DNA from 2 places in the Propionimicrobium sp. PCR01-08-3 genome. Region 1 is predicted to be linked to the other one. Evidence: predicted binding sites of a transcription regulator. Region 1 holds the regulator's gene; the other holds the start of a gene.
The links. Region 1 encodes LexA, which represses DNA repair genes until DNA is damaged. Its sites were predicted from a motif close to TCGAACANNTGTTCGA; they were not measured.

Region 1 (9,722 bases):
ACCGACGAGCTCACCGGTGCTGACCTGTTCATAGGTTTCCAATGCGAGTGTGATGTCGGCGCCATCAAGATCGGGTATCAGCGCCGAGAGATCACCGGCGACACCATCCAGCCCGCGCTCATCGACCTCGACGCGTTGCACCATCGAACGCAACGTGCGTGCGCCCAGCAATCGCGCCTTGGCGACAAACTCGCGAAGATGCGCCGGATTCGTCCCGCGCGTGCCCAGCTCCAGATCAAGACCGAGGCTGGAGGCCTGGGTTTTGATCGCGGTGAGCTCTGCAGCGCTCAGATACGGCACTCGGGGATCGTCGCAGATCTGGAACACCTCGCAGCCCAGCTGCGCGGCCCGGTCCAGCATCTGGGGAATGTCCAATGGTTCGGGTGCACGTTCGTTCCATTCCCAGAACAGGGCATAACTGCCGATTCCGATCTTCAACGCTCCACCTCACTGTGCTGCCCGCATGATCCGGAAGAAGCCACCAATGATTGATCCGGTTCCGGAATCAGGATAGGCGATTGGCGAGAATTGATCAACCGGTTGACCAATTGGTCGTCGGTGGCCATCCGAGTCAAACACGCGGTCCATTGCTGATTAGTGGAGCGAGAAGCCCGGTTGATGTGCCGAGTCCGCGTGCTGGCCTGGGAGAGACAAGGCAAGGTGGAAAGCTTGAAGGTGTAAAGGTCGAGTCTGCGTGCCGGCCCGGGAGAGATTCAGGAGCCGAAGCATGAAATCGGCAGAACGCCAATTGGCGATTACAGTAGATGCGCCATGACTACGCAGCTCACATCGTCCTCACCGCGCACCTACCAGGTCATCACCTACGGGTGCCAGATGAACGTCCACGACTCCGAACGCATCGCCGGCCTGCTCGAACACGCCGGTCTGGTGGCGGCCCCGGAGCCTTCAGGTGAGCTGGCCGATGCCGATGTGGTGGTCTTCAACACGTGTGCGGTCAGGGAGAACGCCGACAACCGGCTCTACGGCAACCTCGGTCATATGGCCAAGATCAAACGGGGTCGTCCCGGGATGCAGATCGCGGTCGGCGGCTGCATGGCCCAAAAAGACCGCGATCTGATCACCACCAAGGCGCCATGGGTCGACGTGGTCTTCGGGACGAACAACCTGGGCTCGTTGCCGGTCTTGCTGGAGCGTGCCCGGATCACCGACGAGGCGCAGGTCGAGATCAAGGAGGCGTTGCAGACCTTCCCGTCGAACCTGCCGACCCATCGCGACTCCGCTTACGCGGCCTGGGTGTCGATCAGTGTGGGCTGCAACAACACCTGCACGTTCTGCATCGTGCCGAGCCTGCGCGGCAAGGAGACCGATCGCAGGCCTGGGGAGATCCTGCGGGAAATCGAAATGCTGGTATCCGAAGGCGTGCAGGAGATCACCCTGCTCGGCCAGAACGTGAACACCTACGGGGTGGAGTTCGGCGACCGGTCGGCGTTCGCCCAGCTGCTGCGCTCCGTCGGCGAGGTCGACGGTCTGGAGCGCGTCCGATTCACCAGCCCGCATCCGGCGTCGTTCACCAATGATGTCATCGAAGCGATGGCCACCACCCACAATGTGATGCCGAGCCTGCACATGCCCTTGCAGTCCGGCTCCGACCGGGTGCTCAAAGCCATGCGGCGCAGCTACCGCAAAGACCGCTTCTTGCGCATCTTGGACGATGTTCGCTCCGCGATGCCGCACGCCGCCATCACCACCGACATCATCGTGGGCTTCCCGGGCGAAACCGAGGAGGATTTCGAGCAGACGCTTGAGGTCGTGCGGCGTGCCCGGTTCAGCGCCGCGTTCACCTTCCAGTACTCGATCCGCCCCGGCACCCCGGCCGCCACCATGCCCGATCAGGTGCCGGCCGACGTGGTGCAGGAACGCTACGAGCGGCTGGTCGCCGAGATCGAGCAGATCTCCTGGGAGGAGAACAAGGCTCTGGTCGGCAGCACCGCCGAGGTGCTCTTCGCCGCAGGTGAGGGACGCAAGGATGAGCGCACTTCTCGAGTGAGCGGACGGTCCCGGGACAATAGGCTCGTGCACGTTGCGATGCCGGACGATCCCGCGTTCAGGCCTCGTCCGGGCGACATCGCCGAGGTCGAGATCACCCATGCAGCACCCCATCACCTGGTCGCCGACGCGCCGATCCGCAACCTGCGCCGGACCCGTGGGGGAGATGCCTGGCAGGCGGCGCAGACCCCGCGTCCGGCCGGAGTGGGGCTCGGGCTGCCGACCGTTGCGGGCATCCGGTGATGACGGGATGACCGGGCTTCCCCTGGTCGTGCTGATCGGGCCAACCGCGAGCGGCAAATCGTCCCTGGCGATCAGGCTCGCCGAACTGTTGGCGGCGCGTGGGCAACCGGCGGAAATAGTGAACGCCGATTCGATGCTGGTCTACCGCGGCATGAACATCGGCACCGCCAAGCCGACCCCGGACGAGCTCGCACGGGTCCGCCATCATCTCGTCGACATCATGGATGTGACGAAGAGCGCCTCGGTCGCCGAGTTTCAACTCATGGCGCGCCAGGCGATCAGCGAGTTGCGGGCCCGCGACATCGTCCCGATTCTGGTCGGCGGAAGCAGCCTGTACATCAGGGCGATCGTCGACAACTTCGATTTCCCGGGCACCGACCCGGCCATCCGCGCCAAGTGGCAGGCCGAACTCGACCGGATCGGCGCACCTGCTCTGCACCGGATCCTGGCCGAGCGCCAGCCCGAGGCCGCCGCCAGCATCCTGCCCGGCAACGGACGCCGTATCGTGCGTGCCCTGGAGGTAATCGAACTCACCGGAGACTTCCGGCCGCGTCTGCCCGAGCCGAGCTACGCGCTGGATGATGTGCGCCAGTTCGGGCTCCGGATCGAACGATCCGAGATGGACGCGCGCATCGCCGCGAGGGTCGACCAGATGTGGGCGGCCGGCCTGGTCGACGAGGTGAGGCGACTGGTGGCCCAGGGGCTGCGCAGCGGGGTCACGGCGTCCAGGGGACTGGGGTATCAGCAGGTGCTGGACTATCTCGACGGTGAGATCACCGAGGACCAGGCCCGCGAACAGACCATCGCCGGCACCAAGAGATTTGCGCGCAAGCAACTCGGCTGGTTCACCCGCGATCCAAGAATCAGCTGGCTTGACGCCCTGGGGTCAGGGCTCGCTGAGACGATCGTGGATGAACTCGGTTTTGCCGCCGGGCGGTGACACACTGTGTTAATGCAGACGTTGAGTTTCGCCAAGGGTCATGCAACACGCAATGACTTCGTGATTCTCGTCGATCGCGAGAACATGATGCCGGTCGACGACCGGACAGTGCGTTGGTTGTGCGACCGCCGAGGCGGCATCGGAGCCGACGGCGTGCTACGTGCGGTGCGCGCCGAGCACATCCCCGAATGGCAGGGCGATCCCGGCTTGTGGTTCATGGATTACCGCAACGCCGACGGTTCGGTCGCAGAAATGTGCGGCAACGGGCTACGGCTATTCGTCCGGTATCTGCTCGATGAGGGCCTGCTGGGTACCGATGCCATTCGGATCGCGACCAGAGCCGGCCTCAGGGAGGCTTGGCCCTACCCGGACAGGCGGATCAAGGTCAGCATGGGGACCGCCACCATCTCTGCCGAGCAGACCTGGATCGAGTCGGCAGACAGGCGTTACCGGGCCGACATCGTGCAGGTCGGCAATCCGCACGCCGTCGTACACCTGGACGATCGGGCCGAGCTGGGCGCCCTGGATCTCCTGACCGCACCCACGTTCGACCCGGCGGTTTACCCAAGCGGGGTAAACATCGAATTCATCGTGCCCGCCGCCGATGACCAGGTCGCGATGAGAGTATTTGAACGCGGCGTGGGCGAGACCCAGTCGTGCGGCACCGGCGTGATTGCCTCGGCGGTGAGCCATCTGCGCAACCAGGGAAAGCCGGCCGGAGTGGTGACGGTCACCGTGCCGGGCGGGCCTCTGCGTGCCGAGATCAGCCCGGAGCAGGCCTATCTCAGCGGGCCGGCGGTCGTCGTCGCTCAGGGCCGGGTCATTCTGCCCGATTTCTGAGCGCCATGCCGGCCGGGTTTCCGGGACGCGGGGCATGGTGAGGATTGCCAACTCGTTCTTGTGATGCGGGAAGCGCAGATCAACACCGCCGCCATGAATGTCGAATTTACTGCCGAGATACGTGAGACTGCGCATCCGGAACCAGGGCCGGCCTTCCTCGATGCTGCCGGGCCGATGCCCCCATCTCGCAGTCGACGCTCAACGGCACGAAACGGACGGCTGGCAAGGTCGTTCGCACGAGCGTCCGACTTTCTGCCGCGGGCTAGACTGGCTGAACGATGACTGAAGAACCGATGATGTTCGACGACAAGCTGGATGATCAACTCACCGAGTGGGACGAGCCGGAACTCAATGACGACTACTCGGACGACGACATTTCCGAGGGGGAACTTGATCGCGCCCAGCGACACTCGTTGCGGCGCATAGCCGGGCTGTCCACCGAACTCGAAGACGTCAGCGAGGTCGAATACCGTAGGCTGCGCCTGGAGAGAGTGGTGCTGGTCAGCGTGTGGACGAGCGGCACCCAGCAAGATGCCGACAATGCGATGTTCGAGTTGAAGGCCCTGGCCGAGACCGCCGGTTCCGAGGTCTTGGACGGCCTGGTGCAGCGGCGGCCGCGACCCGACCCCGCAACCTATGTCGGACGCGGAAAAGTCGAAGAAGTCCGCGAAGCCGTCCAGGCAACCGGCGCGGATACGGTGATCTGCGACGGTGAACTGAGCCCGGCTCAGTTGCGTACCCTGGAGGACCGTATCGGAGTGAAGGTCGTCGACCGCACCGCTCTGATCCTCGACATCTTCGCTCAGCACGCCAAGAGCGTGGAGGGCAAAGCCCAAGTGGAGCTGGCCCAGCTGAACTACCTCAAGCAACGGTTGCGCGGGTGGGGCGGCAATTTGAGCAGGCAGGTCGGCGGCCGTGCCTCGGGCGGTGCCGGAATCGGTGGACGCGGACCTGGCGAGACCAAGATCGAAACCGACCGGCGCCGGATCGGCCACCGCATCTCAATTTTGCGGCACAACCTGAAGGACATGGAGAGCACCCGGGCGATCAAAAGGGCCGACCGGCAGCGGCATCGCGTGCCGTCGGTGGCGATCGTCGGCTACACCAATGCGGGCAAATCCTCCCTGCTGAACCGGCTGACCAACGCCGGCGTGCTGGTCGAAAATGCTTTGTTCGCCACGTTGGATCCGACGACCCGGCGCACCACCACCTCCGATGGCCGGGTCTTTACGCTGACCGATACCGTCGGCTTCGTCCGGCATCTGCCCACCGACCTGGTGGAAGCCTTTCGTTCGACCCTCGAAGAGACGGTCGACGCCGACCTGCTGGTACATGTCGTGGACGGATCGGATCCGGACCCGGTCGGCCAGGTGGACGCCGTGCACAAGGTGCTGGGCGAGATAGGCGCTGCCGAGCGTCCCGAGCTGCTGGTCATCAACAAGATCGACCGGGCCGACCCCGACACGGTCGCAGTACTGAAAAACCGCTATCCGGGGGCTGTCGCCGTGTCCGCCAGGACAGGTGAGGGCGTGGACGCCCTGCGGACGGCCGTCGAGGACCGGTTGCCGATTCCGCAGACCAAGGTGACCGCGCTGGTGCCCTGGGATCGCGGAGACCTGGTCGATCGCGTCCACCGCGAGGCGGAGCTGGATCATCTCGAGCACCAGGCCGGCGGCACGTTGCTGACCGCCCGTGTCTATCCGGATCTGGCGGCCCAGCTGGAACCGTTTGAGCGAACCGGCGAGCCCACCGGTGAGTGACGATCTGGAGGAGAAATCACTGGCGGCGCTCGAAGCCGCCGTTCATGCTCTCGGTGGGGCCACCAGGCAGGGCCAGCAGGAGATGACCTCTCAGGTCGCGCATGCGTTGGGCGACGAGGTGCACCTGTTGGCGCAGGCAGGCACCGGCACCGGCAAGTCGCTCAGCTACCTCATTCCGTCGATGATCTGGGCGGTGCAGTCCAAGAAGACTGCGCTGGTGGCTACCGCGACGTTGGCGTTGCAGGCTCAGCTGGCTCACAAGGACATCCCGGTGGCGGCGCGCGCCGTGGCGTCCGTACTGGGACGCGAGCCCCGCACCCAGATCGTCAAGGGACGCTCGAATTACGTCTGTCTGTTGAAGATCCGCGACCAGCTGGGTGGGGAACAGGATTCCCTGCTCGGCGGTGCCGAACTCGTCGGCGCCATCAACGAAGCCGGAACCGATGCCACCTCGGCACTCGGCGCCGAGGTGGTGGCACTGCGCGAATGGGCGGATGACCAGGCGAAGTCCGGCGGCCTCGCCGATCGCGACGATGCGCCCAGCCATTCGCCCAGGTCGTGGGCTCAGGTCTCGGTGCCGGTGCGCGAATGCTTGGGTGCGAATGCGTGCCCGTATGGGGCCGAGTGCTTCGTCGAAGAGTCCCGCGCGAGGGCGCGGCAGGCCGACCTGGTGATCACCAACCATGCGTTGCTGGCGATCAACGCGATGCATGGTGGGACGGCGCTTCCGGAGTTCGGGCCGGTGATCGTTGACGAGGCCCATGAGCTGGTGAGCCGCGTGACCGGTGCGGCGAGCAGCGAGCTGTCGGGGCAGCTCATCGAGCGAACCGCCAAACGCGCCGGCAGCTGGCTGGACGATGATTTGGCGACCGAACTGCTCGAGGTCGCCGACACCTTTACGCAGGCCTTGGCCGAGGTCGAGCCCGGGCGCATCACCGACCCTGATTCGCCGGCCATCCAGGCGTCCGCTGTGGTGCGAGAGGTCAGCCGCCGGGCGGTGTCCGGCTTGGCGCCCACTTCGGGCGATGCAGCAGAGCCCGAACAGCAGCAGGCGGCGTCCGCGATGAAAGAGGTCTTCGAGATAGCCGAACGCATCGCGAAGCTGGACGAGTACGACGTGGTCTACCTGAGTGCGCATGAACGTTTCGGACGCCAGCTCAACGTGGCTCCGCTGTCGGTGGCCGGGCTGATGCGCGAGAAGGTGCTGGAAGACCATTCGACCGTGCTCACGTCGGCGACCTTGACCCTCGGAGGAGCGTTCGAGTCGACGGCCGGCAGCGTGGGATTACGGCGCGCCGATCGTATCGAACTCACCGACGAGGCCGGCGATGCAGGCAATTGGCGGGCCATCGATGTCGGTTCTCCGTTCGAATACCGCAAGCAGGGGATCTTGTATATCGCCTCGAGTCTGCCGAACCCCGGACGCGATGGCATCGGCTCGGCCGCGCTGACCGAGCTCGCCGAATTGATCTGGGCCGCGGACGGGCGGACTCTGGGCCTGTTCGCCTCTCAACGCTCCGCCGAAGCGGCCGCCGATCATCTGCGAGACGCCCTTCCGGCGTTGAAAGTGATGTGCCAGGGCCAGGCGAATCTCAGCGAACTCACCCGCACCTTTATCACCGACGAGCATTCGGTGCTGGTGGGCACCATGTCGTTGTGGCAAGGCATCGATGTGCCCGGAGATGCCTGCCGGCTGGTGGTGATCGACAAGATCCCGTTCCCGCGTCCGGATGATCCGTTGATGCAGGCCAGGCAGCAGGCGGTGACCAAGGCCGGCGGGAACGGCTTCATGCAGGTGGCGGCAAGCCACGCGGCGCTATTGCTCGCTCAAGGTGCCGGACGCTTGATCCGCTCGTCCACTGACAGGGGAGTGGTGGCTGTGCTTGATCCCAGGCTCGCCAAGGCACGCTATGGCAGTTTCTTGAAGGCATCGCTGCCGCCGTTTTGGACGACCACCGATTCCGAGGTGGCGGTGCAGGCATTACAGCGATTGAACCGCTGATACCTCTGCTCGACAGACCACTGCCGTTGGCGTCGATAGCCGCCGGGCTCACCCGCCCGGCCGACAACACGAATTTTCGAATAGGCTCTCGGGCGCCGGTCCTGGTATGGGCCGGCAACCTGTGAACCCGACAGGTACGGCTGCGAGGCTCAGATCCGCCGCAACACCGCCACGACCTTGCCCAGCACGGTGGCATTATTGCCGTCGATCGGATCGTAGGCCGGATTATGCGGCATCAGCCAGATCTGCTTCGGGGTGCGCCGGAAGGTCTTCACCGTGGCTTCGCCGTCGAGCAGCGCGGCGACGATGTCGCCATTGTCTGCCGTCGGCTGCTGGCGGACGATCACAAGGTCGCCGTCACAGATCGCCGCGTTGATCATCGAATCACCACGCACCCTCAAAGAGAAGAGCGTGCCTTGTCCGACCAGATCGCGGGGCAGCGGCAACACATCTTCGACGTGCTCCTCGGCGAGGATCGGCGCTCCGGCCGCGATGGCGCCGACCAGCGGCACCGCAACCGCCGTGGTGGAGTGCTCGGTGACCTCCAGGGTCTCGTTCTCGTCGGGGTCTTCGGTGGCCGGGGCGGTCACTTCGAGAGCGCGCGGACGATTGGGGTCGCGCTTGAGGTAGCCCTTTGATTCGAGCACCTTCAGCTGGTGGGAAACGCTGGAGGAGCTGGTCAGCCCGACTGCCTCCCCGATCTCGCGAATGCTCGGCGGATAGCTGCGGGCCTCCACGGTCTCCTGAATGAATGCCAAGATGTGACGCTGTCTGGGAGTCAGCCCCAGACTGTCTTCGGAACGGTCTCGCAGATTGTTGACATCGTCGATTCCCAGGTCGCGGGCGATGTCGGCCTTCGACGGCCGGCCGGCACGGCGAGGGACGGCGGGTGTACGCCTCACTGTGATCATGAGACAACGTTAAGACATCAATGAGCCGGATTCAAACATTTGTTCGAGCGTGTCGGAAAATGTCAGAGCGTCCTGTTTGGATAGTCGCCAAGAGGTTTCGCGGGGTGGATGCGGTTGCTGGGTCGCTGTTCGCTCGCGACAACTGAGGCGACGAATAGATCGTCATTCGAACTCTTGAACGATGAGAGCCGGGCTGTTAGGCTCGGAGTCGAACAAGCATTCGATCCTATTGGTTACGGCGGATGGCCGGACGAATGGAGAGTGAAAGATGAGCGTTCTGATAGATGGTCAAGCCAGCGCCGGTTTTGCCGCGGGTTCACCAACCCGACCGAGGCGCCTGAAGCTGGTGGCCGATGGCGACCGTCCATGCGCACAGATGCGCTATGTGCCGTCCCGTGAGTCTGGCCCGAGGCAGCCGGCCCGGCCTTTGGCCGGTGCCCCGTATTCGATTACGCCGGTTTCCCGCACGCTCGTGCGCGAAGCCGAGCAGCGACAGCCGGCGTCCGGGCGAGCCGGTCTGACTCTAAGCGATCGTGGCCTGGCAGCGGTGATGATCGGGTTTGCCTTGGCGGTCGTGCTCGGTGCGTGGATGATTGTTTCCCAGTACCTGGCCTTGGGCCTGGTCTGAGGGCCGAGGGTTTTACGTCATCGTGCAGTTTGTGTTCGACGAGGTGGGTCGAGCATGGCGAAGGCGAATTCCGGCGGCCGAGCCTGACGGCCAATCGGCGAATGGGTCGTAAGTGGGTTCTCGGCCGATGCGGGAGGAGAATTCGCCCGCCGGGGCTTTGACCCTTGTCGGGTTCGATGTGCGGCGCGGGAACCGATGGATGGCGCGTGGTCAGGTGACACGAATAATCGGAGGGGTGGATTCAGCTGAATCCACCCCTCCGATTGGTCTATGCGGCGTGTAGGTCCTGGACCTGTGACCGGATCAGTAACCGTACGGCTGCTGGGGCTGACCGTAGTGGCCCGGCTGCGGTGCGGTCATCGATTCGTCGACGACGACGGTGCTGATCATC
Region 2 (9,722 bases), 290 kb from region 1:
TCGGTGGCGTCGGCGAAGGTCGCCGAGCCCTGGTCGTCAAAACTCAGCGAGACGATCCACGACACCTCGCCCTGCGGAATGCCGGCCGACGCGTCGGTGACGTGTTCGCCGCTCAGGATGACCGGACCGAGGAAGTACTTCGCGGTGCCGGTCTCGTCGCAGGCGATCAGCGGCTGATCGACGACGTCGGGAAAGTCGTCGCCGCACTGGTAGGCGAGATAGTCGTCGACGTCCTGGTCGGTCGGGCTGTAGTTCAGCTCGTCGTCCAGGCTCAGCTCTTCATCGCCGGGAGCGGTCGGACGCGGAGTGCTTGAGGCCGGCGGCTCCGTGGGCAGTTGCGGCACCGGCCGGCGTTGTGCAGTGCTTGCCGCGGCGCTCGGGCTACCGGTCTCAGTAGCCTCGGATGTGGCCTGGTCGCTCGGCGTCGCCTCGGCGGACGGCTCGGTTGTCTCGGTGGCGGCCGGCTGCACCTCTTGAACGGCGATCACCGGCCGGAAGGCCAGCTTGGCGGTGGCGCCGACCAGCTCGACGAGTTCATCGCTGCCCATATTCGGCACCGCGACCTCGATCTTGTCGTTGCCCTGGATCGTCACCGACGATTCGCCGACGCCCAGCGAGTCGACGCGATTTTGGATGATGCCGCGCGCCGTCTCCAGATTCTCCCTGGGCACGGTGCTGCCGTCTTCGGTGCGGGCGGTCAACGTGATGGTCGTCCCGCCACGCAGGTCGAGACCCAGCCGGGGCGTCCAGGTGCCGGTCAAGGCCATCAGGCCGAAGAGCATGGCGACCACGATGACGAACCCGATCAGGGTGCGCCCGGGTTTGAATGTACTTGTGGATTTTGCAGATGATGCCACTTGGGCGCGCTCCCGTCAGCGTTCGGTCGGGCGCTCGCCGGCATCGTCGGTGGCGTTCTCCTCGGCCTGGCCGGCTTGATAGATCGAGTTCTCACCCGGCCGGTAGATGACATCGCCGGACTGCACATCGTCGTCCGATGCCGGCGGTACCTCGGCAGCCTCGCCGGTGATGGCGTCAGGGTCCCGGAAGGCAGTCTCGACGTCCGGGTCCTGGAAGGCAAGGTCGTCGCTCGGGGCCACGGCGCCGGGCTCCTCATCGGAGCTGAAGGTGTCGGTCAGTGCCTCGGGGGTGTCGGTGTCGGAGTACTCGAATTCTTCCTCGTCCGGGTTCGCAACCCGGGCCACCGTTTGCTTGAGCACCGTCACCTCGGTGCCCGGTGCCAGCTCGACGACCATCTGCTGTTCGCCGGTGGCGCGGATCGTGCCGAAAATACCGGAATTGAGCAGCACCCGGGCTCCCGGCTGCAAAGCCTCGAGCATCTTGCGCTGCTCGTCCATCCGCTTCTTCTGCGGCCGGATGGTCATGAAATACATCAGGCCGATGAAAACGGCCAAGATGAGCAGGATTTCCATTGAAGACAACCTCACTAGTCGGCAACCAGGCCGTTGCCTGGACGTGCAGGAGCACGCGCGCAAAGTCACGCGCCACGCCGATCCTACCGATTCAATCGATGATCACCACATCCGCCCACCGCAGTTGCGGTGATTTCGACCCACAGCATGATCGGCGGTGCGCGGTACTACGACCTGGAGACAGTACGAACCCTTCGCGCTCAGTGGCCAGCGCGGGCACGGCCGACTGCAGCGGCCGGCCCGCTCAAATTCGGCGGGTGTGGTGCGGATGCGACTGCCATGGACAGCCGCAGGTGGATCGCGGCGTCATCGAGAGGCTGACAAAGAATTGGCTCGGCGAGAATCCTCCGCGGGATACTAATTCTCGCCGAAGAGTCCCGGCTGCCCGGATGACTCCTCGCGCGCCGGTGGCCTCAGGCCCAGGTGCGCCCAGCCTGCCGGGGTGGCCACGCGTCCACGGGGAGTACGCATCAAAAACCCCAACCTGACCAGGAAGGGTTCGGCGACCTCCTCGATCGTCTCGGTCTCCTCGGCGACGCTGATCGCCAGGGTCGACAGTCCGACCGGTCCCCCGCCGAATTTGCGGCAGATCGAATCCAGTACCGCGCGATCGAGCCGGTCCAGGCCCAGCGGATCGACCTCGTAGAGCTCCAGGGCGTCGCGGGCCAGCTGCTCGGTCACCGTCCCGGCGTTGTTCACCTGCGCATAGTCGCGCACCCGGCGAAGCAGCCGGTTAGTGATGCGTGGCGTGCCGCGGGAGCGCCGGGCTATCTCCGCAGCGGAGGCGGCGTCCAGGCTGATGCCGAGTTTCGCCGCCGAACGCATCGCAATCTGCTGCAGATCGTTTGCGCCGTAGTAGTCGAGTTGGGCGGTGAAACCGAAACGGTCGCGCAGCGGCCCGGGCAACAGGCCAGCCCTGGTAGTGGCGCCCACCAGGGTGAAGGGCGGGATCTCGATCGGGATCGCGGTGGCTCCGGGACCCTTGCCGACCACCACATCGACCCGGAAATCTTCCATCGCCAGATAGAGCATCTCTTCGGCCGGGCGGCTCATCCGGTGAATCTCGTCGAGGAACAGCACTTCGCCTTCACTCAACCCCGACAAGATGGCCGCGAGGTCGCCCGCATGCTGGATGGCCGGGCCCGACGTGATGTGCAGCGGCACACTCATCTCGTTGGCGATGATCATCGCCAACGTCGTCTTGCCCAGCCCGGGCGGGCCCGACAACAGCACGTGGTCGGGGGTGCTGCCGCGATGCTTGGCCGCTTGCAGCACCAGGCTGAGTTGGTCGGCGACTCTGGGCTGGCCTTCGAAGTCGGCCAGTGTCGATGGACGCAACGCCCCCTCGGCGGCCACCTCTTCGGGTGCCGGCCACGGGTCCACCGGCGAATGCCGGGGGTCAACCGGAGAATCAGCCAAAACGCGTCCTTGTTCAGATTGAGGTGGTCATGATCGGGCCAGCGATTGAAGGGCCGCCTTCATCAGCCTACCCAGCGAGACCCGCGGATCGTCGTCGACCAGCGGCGCGACCTTCTCGACCGCGGCGTCCGCGTCCTTGGACGACCAGCCGAGCCCCTCCAGGCCGCTGGCGACCTGTTCTCGCCACAGCTCCGAACTGCTGTCGGTCGCAGGCGGGGCCACCGGTTCGAGGTCGGCGGCGAGTATCGCAACCTTGTCCCGCAACTCGACGATGATCTTTTCGGCCCCCTTGCGTCCGATACCGGGAACCTTGACGAGCGCCGCGACGTTGTCCTGCTGGATCGCGCCCACCAGTTCGGCGGGATTCAACACCGAGATCGCCGCCAGCGCCAGCTTGGGTCCGACTCCCGATGCGGTCAGCAGCAGATCGAAGGCGGCCCGCTCGCTGGCCTCGGCGAAGCCATAGAGCGTGAGGGCGTCTTCGCGGACGATCAAGGTGGTGAGCAACAAGCATTGTTCACCGGGCCGCAGTCCGGCCGCCGTGGCCGGGGTGCAGGCCACCTTGAATCCGACTCCCGAGACGTCGACGACCGCCCAGTTCGGGCCGAGAGCCGCCACCGCTCCGCTGAGTTGAGAAATCATCGTCCACCTGTCCTGACCCGGATCTTCGCCGCGTGGGCCTCGGCGGCGGCCGCATATCTGTTGACGGCGCCGCCACGCCATAGATGACACAGGGCCAGCGCGACAGCGTCCGCCGCATCGGCGGGTTTGGGTACCGCGTCCAGTTTGAGGATACGGACGACCATCGCCCCCACCTGGGCCTTGTCAGCGGCCCCGGATCCGGTGATGGCGGCCTTCACTTCTGTGGGGGTGTGCAGCACGACCGGAATCGAGTGCCGCGCGGCGATCAGCATGGCGATGCCGGCCGCCTGGGCGGTACCGGTGACCGACTGTTTGTTGTGCTGGGCGAATACCCGTTCTACGGCGATGGCGTCCGGCCTGTTGGCCTGTATCCAGGATTCGAGGCCCTGCTCGATGGCGAGCAGCCGGTGGGCATGATCGAGGTCGGCAGGAGTACGGATCACACCGACATCGACGAGTTTAGGATTGCGTATCGACGCTGCGTCGATCACGCCCACGCCGCATCGGGTCAATCCGGGATCGACTCCAAGAATCCGCATGCACACCACCAAGCCGAGCGCCGAGGCGCCAGTACCGAACGTCTGTTCGGATTCTAGTGTCTCGGCCACCTGCCGGGGTGCAGGCGCGCCGTTGCCATCACCGCTACCCACGCTGTCGCTGCTGAAGGAGCAGACTCACCTGGCGATCGGGCTCAGCGAGGGCACCGGCAGCGCCGCCCACGCTCGGTCGACGGAGGAAGGGGCTCACTCCTGTTCGTCGAGTGCCTGCTGCACCTCGTCGGTCAGGTCGGCGTTAGTGAAGACGGTCTGGACATCGTCGAGATCTTCCAGGGCGTCGACGATGCGGAAGAGCTTCTGTGCCTCGTCAACGGAGTCGACACTCTGATCGAAGCTGGCGACGAACTGCACCTCAGCCGAGTCGTAGTCGATTCCGGCGGCCTGGACGGCCTTGCGGACGTCCACCAGATCGTTCGGGTCGCTGGTCAGCTCGAAGGTGTCGCCTTCGTCGGAGATGTCCTCCGCGTTGGCCTCGATGGTGGCTTCCAGCAGGTCGTCCTCGGTGATCGTGCGGGTCTGCGTCTTGCGGGAGTCGGTGTCGATCTCCTGCTCCTTGGCAACGGTGACCACGCCCTTACGGTTGAACAGCCGCTGCACCGAACCGCCGTCGGCCATCGATCCGCCGTTGCGGGTGACGGCGATCCGCACATCGGAGATCGCGCGGTTGCGGTTGTCGGTCAGGCACTCGATCAAGATCGCCACACCTGCCGGGCCGTAGGCCTCATACATGATCGACTCGTAGTTGACCGCGTCGGCGCCCTCACCCGAACCACGCTTGACGGCGCGGTCGATGTTGTCATTGGGCACCGAGTTTTTCTTGGCTTTTTGAACCGCATCGAACAGCGTCGGGTTGCCGCTCAGGTCGCCGCCACCGATCCTGGCCGCCACCTCGATGTTCTTGATGAGCTTGGCGAACAATTTGCCGCGCTTGGCATCGATAGCGGCCTTCTTGTGCTTCGTGGTTGCCCACTTCGAGTGGCCTGACATACCTGGCTAACCCCCTACGTCCCTACCAACAAACCTTGCTCATCATAGTCGAACCCGAGAAAGGCCTCGCACAAGGTAACCGGGCCTCGGGGAATCGGTGCGCCGGGCAGGCCGACAACCTCGGTGAGCACGCGACCGCGAGCACGACGCAGCCGGCTGCTCAACCGGAATGACTCCCCCACAGCCGGCATTCGCCGGAACGCTCTCAATCGTTGAACGTCGCCCCGTACAGCACCACGCGATCCTCGAAGCGGTACCCCATGCCGCCGAACAGCGACTCGCTTTCGGCGAGGTTGTCGGTGTCGATCCCGATACCGGCCAGCACACAACCGCGGTCGGCGAACCTCTGCATGGACGCAGCGAGTAACGCATGCGCCAGCCCCGCTCCCTGATACGCGGGCACCACGCCGATGCGTTCGGTCCAGCCCTCTCGCCAGCCGGTCTGTGCGTCGATGATCTCGCAGTTGATCGCATACCCGACCACCGGCGCATCCCGATCATCGGTCGGTACCGCTATCCACGACCACTCCGGGCGGGAATCGGTTCGTTCCAGCGACGCCTGCCAGGCGTCCTGTGGCACATCGTGGGAACCGTGCCGGGTACCGAAGGCCATGTTGTGCGCTTGGCGCACCTTCTCCGACCATTCGCGTTCGAACGCACGCAACTCAACCCCGGCAGGAGGCACCACGAGCGGGTGCGGAGCGTCGGTCAGGCTGCGATGGGCGTCGCAGAACCAGCGTTGCGGCCCGAGCAGGCCGCTGGCCTGCAGGTCGTCGGCCACCCGTGAACCTTCGTCGGCTGCGCATCCCACCCACAACGGACCGATCCTGACATGGGTCTCACGGATGTGCCGGTACCAGGCGCGGGCCCGGTCGATCAGCCACTCGACCAGCTTGACGCCGATCTTGTGGTGGCGCCACGCGGGATGAACGCCGATCTCCATCCAGGCATGCGGCAGCAGATCGTCGCTCGGGGTGATGTGGTTCCAGCCGTAGGCGACGATCGTGCCGCCCTTGTCGCGTCCGACCACCGCATGATTCGAGGGATAGGCCCACGGACGGTCGAAGTCTTCTTGCAGCCCGGACAACTCGCGGTGCTGGGTCGGGTCATCGAAATACTCGATCGCCTGGCACAGGTCGGCGATCTCGGGAAGATCGCTGGGGGCGAGGAATGACCATTCGAGGCTTCCCTCGACGATCGCCTCACCCCAGGGCAGCTGGTTTTCTGGCATGGCGGCCCATTTCTCAGCTCAACTGGGGCGCGTGCACGGTCTCCAGCGCCTCGGTCAAGGTGAAGTTGCCCACATACAGCGCGGTCCCGATGATGGCACCCTCCACGCCGATCGGCACCAACCCCGACAGCATCTTGAGGTCATGCAACGAGGAGATGCCGCCGCTCGCCACCACTTTGCCATCGGTGCGCGCACACACCGCACCGAGCAGCTCCAGATTCGGGCCGCTCAGCATCCCGTCACTGGCGACATCGGTCACCACGAAACGTTCACAGCCGGCAGCCGTCATCCGGGCAACGGTGTCGAAGACGTTGCCGCCACTGGTCGTCCAGCCGCGGGCAGCCAGCTCTTCCCCGCGCACATCGAGCCCGATGGCGATCCGGTCGCCGAAGCTTTGGATGATCTCCTCGCACCATTCCGGATTCTCCAGGGCGGCCGTGCCGACGTTGACCCGGCGCGCTCCGGTGCCCAATGCCCGCTCCAGCGAGGTGTCGTCGCGGATGCCGCCGGACAGCTCGACATCCACGTCGAGGGCATCGATCACCTCGGCGAGTTGGTCGGCGTTGGAGCCGCGTCCGAAAGCAGCATCGAGATCGACCAGGTGCAACCAGGTGGCGCCTTGGGATTGCCAGCGAAGCGCGGATTCGAGTGGATCCCCGAATACCCGTTCGGTGCCTGCGGCTCCTTGGATGAGCTGCACGGCCTTGCCGTTTTGTACGTCAACCGCCGGCAGCAAGACCAGCCTGGTCGGTTCTGCAACAGGTGCAGTATGGGTCATGGACACGTCTATCGAGCCTAACTCATCAGCCAATGGCGGAGTAGTGCGGCACCGGCGGCTCCCGATTTCTCGGGATGGAACTGAGTGCTGGTCACACTTCCCCACTGAACGGCAGCGATGAACCTATCTTTTTCATGCTCGCACCAGGTGATGCGGGCATCTGGCGGTACGGATGGCGTGCCATCGTCATCGGTGGCATGTACCCCGTACGAGTGGACGAAGTAGAACCTACTCTCACCCAAGTCCTCGAAGACCCCGGCCGGCCGGGGCACCTCGACGGTGTTCCAGCCCATGTGCGGAAGCCTCGTGGCGGTAAGCCTCTCGACGGTTCCCGGGAACACGCCGATGCCGTCTGCCTGGATGCCGCGCTCGACGCCCCGTGCGAACAGCACCTGATGGCCCACGCAGATGCCGAGCAGTTTGCGTCCGGCCGCGACCCAGTCGCGCACCAGGTCGTCGCCACCGACCTGGTGCAGCCCGGCCATGCAAGCGGCGAACGCACCGACTCCGGGCACCACCAGAGCATCGGACGAGGCGAAGTCACCGGGCTCGGAACCCAGCTCGACTTCGGCCCCGGCGGCGGCGAGGGCACGGCAGGCCGAGTGCAGGTTGCCCGACCCGTAGTCGAGCACTCCGACCTTGACCGAAGCCGTCACAGCGCACCCTTGGTGCTGGGGATGCCACTCACCCGCGGATCGGGTTCGACAGCGAAGCGCAGCGCGCGGGCCAGCGCCTTGAATTCGGACTCCACGATGTGGTGCGGTTCGCGTCCGGCCAGCAGGGTCAGGTGGACGCAGATGCCGGCGTTGAAGGCCAGTGACTCGACCACGTGGGCGGTCATCGACCCCGCGTACAGCGGGTCGGTGCCGCCGATGCGCGCCGTGATCTGGCTTTCCGGTTCGCCGCTGACCACCGCATAGGGTCGGCCGGCTACGTCGACCACACACCTGGCCAGGGCTTCGTCCAACGGAACGGTGGCGTCCGCATAGCGGCGGATGCCCCGTTTATCGCCGAGCGCCTGACCCAGGGCCTGCCCGATCGCGATCGCGGTGTCCTCGATCGAGTGATGTCCGTCGATGAAGAGGTCTCCGGTGGTGGCGACCTCCATGTCGATCAGCGAGTGCTTCGACAAAGCGGTGAGCATGTGGTCGTAGAAGCCGACGCCGGTGCTGATGGTGGATTCCCCTGTGCCGTCGAGGTTCAGCTTGACGTGCACATCTGATTCACTGGTCGCCCGGTGGATCTCGGCGATACGTGGCTCGTTGGTCATCTGGCTGGCTCCTCATCTGGGCTGAGCACCTGGTGGTCGGGAAGGATGTCACTCAGTGCAGCACGGAACTCTGACATTTCTTGGCCGGTTCCCGCCGACACCCGCAGGAATCCTTGCGGCCCGGTCTCCCGGATCAGCACACCACGGTCCAAAAGTGCTTGCCAGACGGCATGCCGGTCTGCGAAACGGCCGAACAGACAGAAGTTCGATTGGCTGGGGATGACTTCGAGGCCGAGGTGGCGCAGCCATTGCTGGATCTGCTGGCAGGAATCCCGCAGGGCATCAACCTGCCCGAGCATCTCGGGGGTGTGGGCAAGCGCCACCCGGGCGACCGCCTGGGTTTGGGCCGACATGTGATAGGGCAGCCGGACGATCCGGCAGGCATCCACCACCGCCGGGGCCGCCGCGAAGTAACCGACGCGTCCACCGGCCAGGGCGAATGCCTTGCTCATGGTGCGGCTCACCACGAGCTTGCCGAAGCGTGGCAGCAGGGCCAGCGAGGAGTCGGCCGGCACCTCGGTGAATTCCTGGTAGGCCTCGTCGACGATCACCATCGCATCGGTGCCGGCGCAGATCTCCTCGATGACGCTGACCGGGGTCTGGGTGCCGGTCGGGTTGTTCGGGGTACAGATCAGCACGATGTCGGCATGGTGTTCCGCGATCGCCGAGAGCACCAGCTCGGCGTCCACGGTGAAGTCGTGTTTCCTGGGCACGGTGACATATCCGGTGTGGGTGTTGCGCGCATACTCCGGATACATCGAATAGGTCGGAGTGAAGGCCAGCAGGGTGCGTCCGGGACCGCCGAAGGCCTGCAGCAGATGGGTCATCACCTCGTTGGAGCCGTTGGCCACCCAGATGTTTTCGGCGCCGAGTCCGAATCCGAGATAGCGCGCCAGATCTTGCCGCAGCGCCAGGGCCTCCCGGTCGGGGTACCGGTTGATCGTCTTGGTCAGGTCACGGATGGCCTCGGCCATCTGGATGCGCACCTTGGAACTCGGCGGATATGGGTTCTCGTTGACGTTCAGCATCACCGGCACATCGAGTTGCGGAGCACCGTAGGGCTCCTGGCCGACCAGCTCGGGACGCAGCGGCAACTGGTCCAAGGTGATGTCGCTGCCCGCGCTCATCGCTGCTCCCCCAACCGGACGTCGATGGCCGCGGCGTGGCCGGGCAGATTCTCGGCATGCGCGAAGTTCATGATTTCCTCGCCTATCGCGGCCAGCCCCTCGCGGGAGTACGCGATGACGTGGATCGACTTCATGAAGCTGCGCACCGTCAGCCCGGACGAGTAGCGCGCCGCGCTGCCGGTCGGCAGCACATGCGTGGAGCCCGCCGAATAGTCACCGAGCGGCACCGGCGCGTAGTCACCGACGAAGATCGCGCCGGCATTGTGAATGCGATGCGCCAC

Region 2: the regulator LexA is predicted to act here: its motif matches at 4,065-4,080, upstream of ruvC (crossover junction endodeoxyribonuclease RuvC).

Annotation. Positions count from the first base shown of each region.
Region 1 is NZ_CP127390.1:993,655-1,003,376, forward strand. Features, by position in the region: gene QQ658_RS04640 (sugar phosphate isomerase/epimerase family protein) at 1-438, opposite strand, end outside; gene miaB (tRNA (N6-isopentenyl adenosine(37)-C2)-methylthiotransferase MiaB) at 772-2,250, shown strand; gene miaA (tRNA (adenosine(37)-N6)-dimethylallyltransferase MiaA) at 2,258-3,190, shown strand; gene dapF (diaminopimelate epimerase) at 3,203-4,030, shown strand; partial or broken gene QQ658_RS15520 (cysteine--tRNA ligase) at 4,076-4,222, opposite strand; gene hflX (GTPase HflX) at 4,327-5,790, shown strand; gene QQ658_RS04670 (ATP-dependent DNA helicase) at 5,873-7,792, shown strand; gene lexA (transcriptional repressor LexA) at 7,942-8,703, opposite strand; gene QQ658_RS04680 (hypothetical protein) at 8,972-9,331, shown strand; gene QQ658_RS04685 (RDD family protein) at 9,635-9,722, opposite strand, start outside.
Region 2 is NZ_CP127390.1:1,281,542-1,291,263, reverse strand. Features, by position in the region: gene secD (protein translocase subunit SecD) at 1-806, opposite strand, end outside; gene yajC (preprotein translocase subunit YajC) at 873-1,430, opposite strand; gene ruvB (Holliday junction branch migration DNA helicase RuvB) at 1,788-2,849, opposite strand; gene ruvA (Holliday junction branch migration protein RuvA) at 2,877-3,491, opposite strand; gene ruvC (crossover junction endodeoxyribonuclease RuvC) at 3,488-4,030, opposite strand; gene QQ658_RS05890 (YebC/PmpR family DNA-binding transcriptional regulator) at 4,235-5,035, opposite strand; gene QQ658_RS05885 (GNAT family N-acetyltransferase) at 5,241-6,266, opposite strand; gene priA (bifunctional 1-(5-phosphoribosyl)-5-((5-phosphoribosylamino)methylideneamino)imidazole-4-carboxamide isomerase/phosphoribosylanthranilate isomerase PriA) at 6,280-7,044, opposite strand; gene hisH (imidazole glycerol phosphate synthase subunit HisH) at 7,062-7,700, opposite strand; gene hisB (imidazoleglycerol-phosphate dehydratase HisB) at 7,697-8,314, opposite strand; gene QQ658_RS05865 (histidinol-phosphate transaminase) at 8,311-9,441, opposite strand; gene hisD (histidinol dehydrogenase) at 9,438-9,722, opposite strand, start outside.